Regions from separate parts of the Rhizobium sp. AN73 genome, predicted to be linked through region 1. Evidence: predicted binding sites of a transcription regulator. Region 1 holds the regulator's gene; each other region holds the start of a gene.
The links. The regulator LexA, encoded in region 1, represses DNA repair genes until DNA is damaged. The targets are predictions, from matches to a motif close to TGTTCNNNNTGTGTTCNG.
Positions count from the first base shown of each region.

Region 1 (2,267 bases):
CGGCCTCGTACCACTCCTGCATGGCGGGCAGGGCGAGCAACCTATCGCAATAGGCTTTCGCCGCAGGCGAAAGATCCGCGCCATAGGTCTGGAAACGGAATGCGACCGGGCAGAAAAAGGCATCGACCGCCGTGAATTTTTGACCGGCAAGATAGGGCCCGCCAAATTTCGCAAGGCCTTCGCTCCATAGCGCATCGATGCGCTTTATGTCGGCCGCCAGCCCGGCATCGCCAACCTTCGGCTTTATCCTGACGCCGACCGACATGGGATAGAGATTGCGCAGCGAGGAAAAGCCGGCATGCATCTCGCTTGCGGCCGACCGTGACCAGGCCCTTGCCTTCGTGTCGCTTGCCCAGATGCCCTGGTGTCTTTCGGCAAGGTACTCGGCGATCGAAAGCGTTTCCCACACCGTTACACCATCGTCGACAAGGCAGGGCACCTTGCCGGTTGGCGAAAATGTGGTGAAGGCGACGCCTTCGCCGAATGGAACGAGCTTTTCATCGAAGGCGATACCGAGTGTGCGCATCAACACCCACGGCCGCAGCGACCATGAAGAATAGTTCTTGTTGGCGATATAAAGATCGTACATGGCGTATCTCCCGGATATGACGCGCATTTCTACACCTGCCAAGCGTTCACGGAATATCGAAAATATTCCATGGCACCCATAAGCGCTGTTGATGAGTGGTAAAACGGAGTACGGAGAGCTGCATCCTGCGATATGTCACCAGCGGGTGGCAATGAAGAACTCAGCGCACGACGAGATTGAACAGATTCGCGCAGCCTTGCCCAAAGCCCCTCGATCGTTCCCGCGCCGATGGCACCAGAAGCATGTTTGCCGTTGCGCTTACCGCGAAACAGAAACATTGAGGCGAAAGCCGCATCTGAATTTTACGGGGCACGGTAAGCCGATCCGCCGGGTGACACACATCTTCCGTATACCAGCAGACCGTGCCTCATTCGGCACCAGCCACACCCACTTGCACGAGTGTCATCTTCACAATGACACCCGTTACAAAAAGGGGTGACGGCCGGTTCCATTGGATCAATGGTAACGGCGGATCAGCCCCACCAGTTTACCCTGGATTTTCACCCGGTCCGGTCCGAAGATGCGGGTCTCATAGGCGGGGTTTGCTGCCTCGAGTGCAATGGACGCGCCCTTGCGGCGGAAACGCTTCAGCGTCGCTTCCTCGTCATCCACCAACGCCACGACGATATCGCCGGGATTGGCGGTGCTGCCATTGCGGATGATGACGGTGTCGCCGTCGAAAATGCCGGCCTCGATCATCGAATCGCCCTTGACCTCAAGAGCGTAATGTTCACCCGTGCCGAGCATGTCCACCGGAACGGCCACATCATGGGTGTTGTTCTGGATGGCGGAAATCGGCACACCGGCGGCAATGCGGCCCATGACAGGCACGGTGACGGCCCCGACGAGATCGTTGGCCGGCGTCTTGGGGGCAGGGGCCGCTTCCGGCGCCTTGGGCTTGCCAAGGCTGCCTTCGATGACGCTCGGCGAAAAGCCGCGCTGCGGCCTTGCGCCCGGCGTATAGGCCTCAGGCAGCTTGATGACTTCCAGCGCTCGCGCTCTGTTAGGTAGCCGGCGAATGAATCCACGCTCTTCGAGCGCAGTAATCAGCCGGTGGATGCCGGATTTGGAGGCAAGATCGAGTGCGTCCTTCATTTCATCGAAGGAGGGCGGCACGCCGGACTCTTTCATTCGTTCATGAATGAAGAGAAGCAATTCCTGCTGTTTGCGCGTGAGCATGAGGAAAACACCCTTTAGAATCGTCGTGGAAGTCGCGAAACAAATACAGAACGGACACTATATGTTCCATATGTGTTCCGCAATCCCCTAAAATTTCGTGAAGCTGCTATCTGTTGTTTTGATGATTTGCTTCTTTGCGCCTGATTGTGCTTTTCTGCGGTCCAAATCGTTCAGGCATGCCCGGACGGAGCGCCAGCGCAGGAAGCAGGTCATGATGAAATCCCATAACGTCGATCATCTCGTTCTGCCGGTACAGGATATCGGCGTTGCCGTGAAACGTCTTGCCAGCCTTGGATTTACGGTCGCACCGGAGGCTCTTCATCCCTTCGGCACGCAAAATGCCTGCGTTTTTTTCACCGACGGCACCTATCTGGAGCCGCTCTCAGTTGCTGATCCGGCTAAGTATACTGCCTCAGTGGACAAGGGAGATGTGTTCACCGGCAGGGATCGGGCTTTCCGGCAGCGCGACGGGCAGGAGGGTTTTTCTGCCCTCGTCGCC
Region 1 covers NZ_JARWME010000002.1:1,220,858-1,223,124, reverse strand. The annotation lists gene RBH10_RS16005 (glutathione S-transferase family protein) at 1-589, opposite strand, end outside; gene lexA (transcriptional repressor LexA) at 1,046-1,768, opposite strand; gene RBH10_RS15995 (VOC family protein) at 1,980-2,267, shown strand, end outside.

Region 2 (2,267 bases), 630 kb from region 1:
GCCACCTCCTCGCGGCACGATCTGGTTACGCGCCATCTCGGTCCTTATGACCTGCTCAAACGTTTCGACACCATCGTCGCCCGCGGTGATTATGCGGAGCCGAAGCCCTCGCCCATGCCCTATCTGACCGCCGCAAAACGTCTCGGCATCGATCCGGGCCGTTGCCTCGCGCTCGAAGATTCCTGGCACGGCGTCCGCTCCGCCTCTTCGGCGGGCATGATGACGATCATGGTGCCTGACGTCGCACCGCCGACCGAGGAAATGCGGGAAAAATGCATCGCTGTTTCAAGCGACCTTCATGTGGTTGCAGGCCTTCTGCAAAAGGCGCCGTCATCAGAGGTATGAAAGTGCGTCACATGCCTTTAGCCATTGGTCCTTATGGTGACGAGCATATCGGCTGACAGGCCGATCCTGTTCGAATTCATTTGTCGGCGCATCCATAAACGGAGTGGTCATGTTGCTTGTCGCCGTGTCGCTCACGACGCTTATACTGCTCGCTCTTTGCGCATTTCAGATTGCCCTTGCGGCGGGTGCGCCCCTCGGTCGCTTCGCCTGGGGCGGCGAGCAAAGGGTTCTTCCCGCCACGCAACGCATTGCCAGCCTGGCATCTGTCGCGATCTACGCCCTTGCGGCATCATTTCCGTTGCAAAAGGCAGGCTTCATTACTCTGTGGCCGGCAGGTTGGATCGAAGCCGGCATCTGGATCATCGCCTGCACTCTTGCGGTGAGCATCGGATTGAACGCAATGTCGCGAAGCCGTGCGGAGCGGCGGGTCATGACGCCCGTAGCCACCATTCTCGCTATTCTGTTCTTTATCGTCTCGCTCTCATAATCACAGCGGTGACAGAACCGGTAGCGCAAAGGTTGGATGCCTCGCCGCAAACTTTCATACCGGTGGCGTAAAACGCCACTTGCGCTCTATCGAAGCTTTGATGTCGAGACCGTTATAATGGGCCAGCAACAGCACGTGGCCGAGGAGATCGGCGGTTTCATCGGTCAGATCCCGCTTCATCTCCTCTTTGCTCCTGCCCTTTATGCGTCCCCGCCCCGTCAGTCGGTTCCAGGCCTGCGTGACCTCGCCAACCTCTTCCTGAAGCTTCAGCATGTACCAGTCCGGGTCGCGGAATATTCCGTTTTCAGCGGCATATTTTTGCGAGGCCTCTTCAAACCGACGCATCATGTCAGCAAGCATTTGTTCATCCTTTGTTCCTGCGCTACAACTCTAATCATGATTCTTCAACGGCGTCGACCCTTAAGGGCGTCGTGCAACCATGAACGGAAATTTCCGCGACATGCGCCTGCAAGCGGGATAGAGAAAAGGTATTCGAACAACCGTGCCATCGCCCATGTCTCACCTCGATTTTTTCTCTGCTCTCATCACCGCGCATAGCCCGTCGCTGCTTGCGATGTTTGCGGGCGCTGCCTTTCTCGCCGGCCTTGCCCGCGGTTTTTCGGGTTTCGGTGCTGCCCTCATCTTCATTCCGCTGGCGAGCGCCATCGTCGGGCCACGCATCGCCTCGGCGGTTCTGCTGGTGGTGGACGGTGTCCTGACACTCGGCATGATACCACCTGCCTGGCGCATGGCGGACAGGCGCGAAGTCTTCACCATGGCGGCCGGAGCGCTTGTCGGCGTGCCGCTCGGCACACTCCTGCTTTCCAACGGAGATCCCCTGACCCTGCGCTGGATCATTTCCGTCGTGGTCGTCGTGTTGCTGCTGTTTCTGGTGTCCGGCTGGCGTTACAGCGGCCGGCCGAAAACGCCGCTGACCCTGTTCACCGGGCTTGTTGCCGGGCTGTTTTCCGGCGCGGCACAATTGGGTGGTCCACCCATCGTCGCCTATTGGCTTGGTGGCGCCCTCAAAGGCGCTTTCGTGCGCGCCAATGTCATTCTCTATTTCGCGATTTCGACGGTGATTTCCACCGCCAGCTATTTTTTCGGTGGTCTGTTCACCGCCGATGTCTTCGTTTTTTTCCTGCTGGCCCTGCCGTTTTACGGAGCGGGTCTTTATGCCGGGGCGCGCCTGCACGGGCTTGCCGACGAGGCGGCATTCAGGCGCATCTGCTACGGCCTGATCGCCATTTCCGCCGTCATCGGGCTGCCATTGTTTGATTCGCTGCTGAAATAGACGGAGAAAAGGGAGCGCCTGCAGCGGCAGTGCGCTTCCCTCTCCGTCATCCTCGCCCTTGAGGCGAGGATCCACAATCAGCGGCGACCATGGATCCTCGGGTCAAGCCCGAGAATGACGTCGAGTTTGGCGAGATATCTC
Region 2 covers NZ_JARWME010000002.1:1,847,392-1,849,658, forward strand. The annotation lists gene RBH10_RS19080 (HAD family phosphatase) at 1-345, shown strand, start outside; gene RBH10_RS19085 (hypothetical protein) at 455-832, shown strand; gene RBH10_RS19090 (MazG nucleotide pyrophosphohydrolase domain-containing protein) at 887-1,192, opposite strand; gene RBH10_RS19095 (sulfite exporter TauE/SafE family protein) at 1,347-2,126, shown strand.
Region 2: a site for LexA is predicted at 1,194-1,211, ahead of RBH10_RS19090 (MazG nucleotide pyrophosphohydrolase domain-containing protein). Genes of this name have one in related genera too.

Region 3 (2,267 bases), 1.1 Mb from region 1:
GCCTCTTTGTCTTGGTCCAACGGCATAACAAAATATCCGTCTTATTCAACCCGCTGCCGGAGGCGCCATGCGCCCTTTTTGACGTGCAAAGCATGAGCCATGCAAAGGCGTAATATCTGACATCCAAACGAGCGCGAGCTAAGCTGCATGGCTTCCCTGCTACATCATGAGTTGTAGAGAAGGCCCAAAAGACCCATTATCTGGCCATCAAATATGGAGAGAAAAATGCGTCAGGTTGCAAAGACATCGCGTGACTTCTTCGGTGAAACCTTCGCCGTTCTCGGTGCAGCACTTTCGGTTTCGGCCGCTGTTCGTGCGCATCGCAAGCCCGCCCGCGCTGACCTCGAAGCCCTCGGCATCGATGGCAAGGCTTTCGACAAGGTTCAGCTCTAATAGGGTGAGAGCAATTTCGAACCGGACTGCGGTGCGGTTGTGGTTTGGATTTGCATGAATAGCTGAAGCATTCCGGTTGCACGGACGTGCTTCATGCCCTCAGATATGAAGCGAGGCGGCATTGCCTCGCCAATGTTTATGCCGCTTCAGGTGCATATAAATCCAGTTGCGCCGCAGTTTGTGGGTAATCGTCCGCATCCGGCAGCAGCGCCCATCGCCCGAAAGATTCGTGGCGTGTTTCGCCGTAATGGCTGAAAATCAGTTCGAAATCACCCGCTAGCCAGCAATACGGGTTCCTGATCGGCATCAGATCGATCTTCCCGCATCCGTAGACTGTCGTGACATGTGGTGTCAGCGATTGCTGTGGGGCGCAGGGCAGGTTCCGTCGCCTCAACGTGCGCCGTATCATCGCAGCCAGACTGGAGATCGCTGGCAAACCTCCAACATTGTGTAGCGCAAGGCTGTTTCGATTGCCGAAAAGCGCGCTTCTGTCCAGCGTGACGGAGATTGGCCGGGCCTTCACATCCTCCATTGCTGTCTGCAGCCTGTTTATCAGGCCGTGCGGAATCGCCTGAAAACCGCCAATAGCCACAAGCGTTATATGCAACAGTTCGGCGGGATAGGCCTTACGTCGTGTTCGTCCGGTTGCATGATCGGCCGCATCGGTAAAAATCCTCTCGGCTATGGCCCATGGCGGCTTCATTGCAAAGAAAAGTTTGCTGCGAGAGCCGGTAGCAGCGCGCCGCGTTTTCGAGGGTTCAAATCCCTCAAGGATGAACTGTTCGGGTGCCTGTTCCGCCGTCAACTCATGACCCATGACGATGCTCCGTGGCTTTTGCCAAGGGCAAGACACTATCATTACACGGGAAAAAACCAAAGAACAAAAAGAGAACAAATGAGTGGAGTGTTGCTGGATGCCGGTATCACCAGATCCCGGGCAGCAGCCGATAGCGCCTTTCGCGTGCATAGTCGGCGTAACCGGGCAGCTCGGCCTGAAGCAGACGATCCTCCATGCTGGTGCGCAGGACCAGCACGGCGATTGCCAGAGCAGCCGGCAACAGCGCCACCCATGAAGCGAGCGCGAGCGGTATTCCGATGAACATGGCGATGGCGGCGGTATAACCGGGGTGGCGCACGAAACCATAAGGGCCTGATGTAATCACCCGTTGCCCGCGCTCGCTCTGGATACGGACACCCGGCTCGAAAAACGGATTGACGGTCTGAGCCCAAGCCGTAACGGCGATACCGCCGACAAGCAGGACATAACCGATCTGGACGACCCAGAGCGGCACGGCGGACCATCCCATCCGACCGGCATCAAGCGTCGCAAGCGGGATTTCAGCGGCAAAAGCCAAAAGGATGACGGTAACGAGTATCAGATCCCATCGCTTGGTGCCCGGCTGAAACCGGCTGCGGGCGCGGAAGATGACCGGGTTCACAAGCGCCAATACCAGCGCGGAAAGAGCGAACGCGGCGATGATGACCGCAACGAAGATCCAGCCCGGAAGCCAGTCGATCCGGCCCGCGGGCAGGAAGACCAGCGCAATGAGGCCGAGTAGCAGACTGATGGGGTACAGGATCACGGCAGTGCGTGACATTGGCTTTGGGTCAACATTGGAGGTCATCGACGGGCTCCTCTCAATGTCTTCGGCAGGCTGAATGCAATCTCACCTGTCGGATTCCCGACACCGATCCGAAGTGAAACCGGGTGGAGGCTCTGCGGAAGACCGCCGAAATACTGATGAAAAAGGGCAAAAAGTCAATCATGCGCGGAGCGCAGGGTCGTGGCGACCACGAGACCCTTGTCCATTGACTAGGCAAAATCGCCGTGAATTGACATTCTACCTACTAGTTGGTAGATAGATGTTATGAAA
Region 3 covers NZ_JARWME010000002.1:2,311,010-2,313,276, reverse strand. The annotation lists gene RBH10_RS21310 (hypothetical protein) at 226-393, shown strand; gene RBH10_RS21305 (2'-5' RNA ligase family protein) at 530-1,198, opposite strand; gene RBH10_RS21300 (isoprenylcysteine carboxylmethyltransferase family protein) at 1,317-2,018, opposite strand; gene RBH10_RS21295 (TetR/AcrR family transcriptional regulator) at 2,262-2,267, shown strand, end outside.
Region 3: a site for LexA is predicted at 1,270-1,287, ahead of RBH10_RS21305 (2'-5' RNA ligase family protein). Genes of this name have one in related genera too.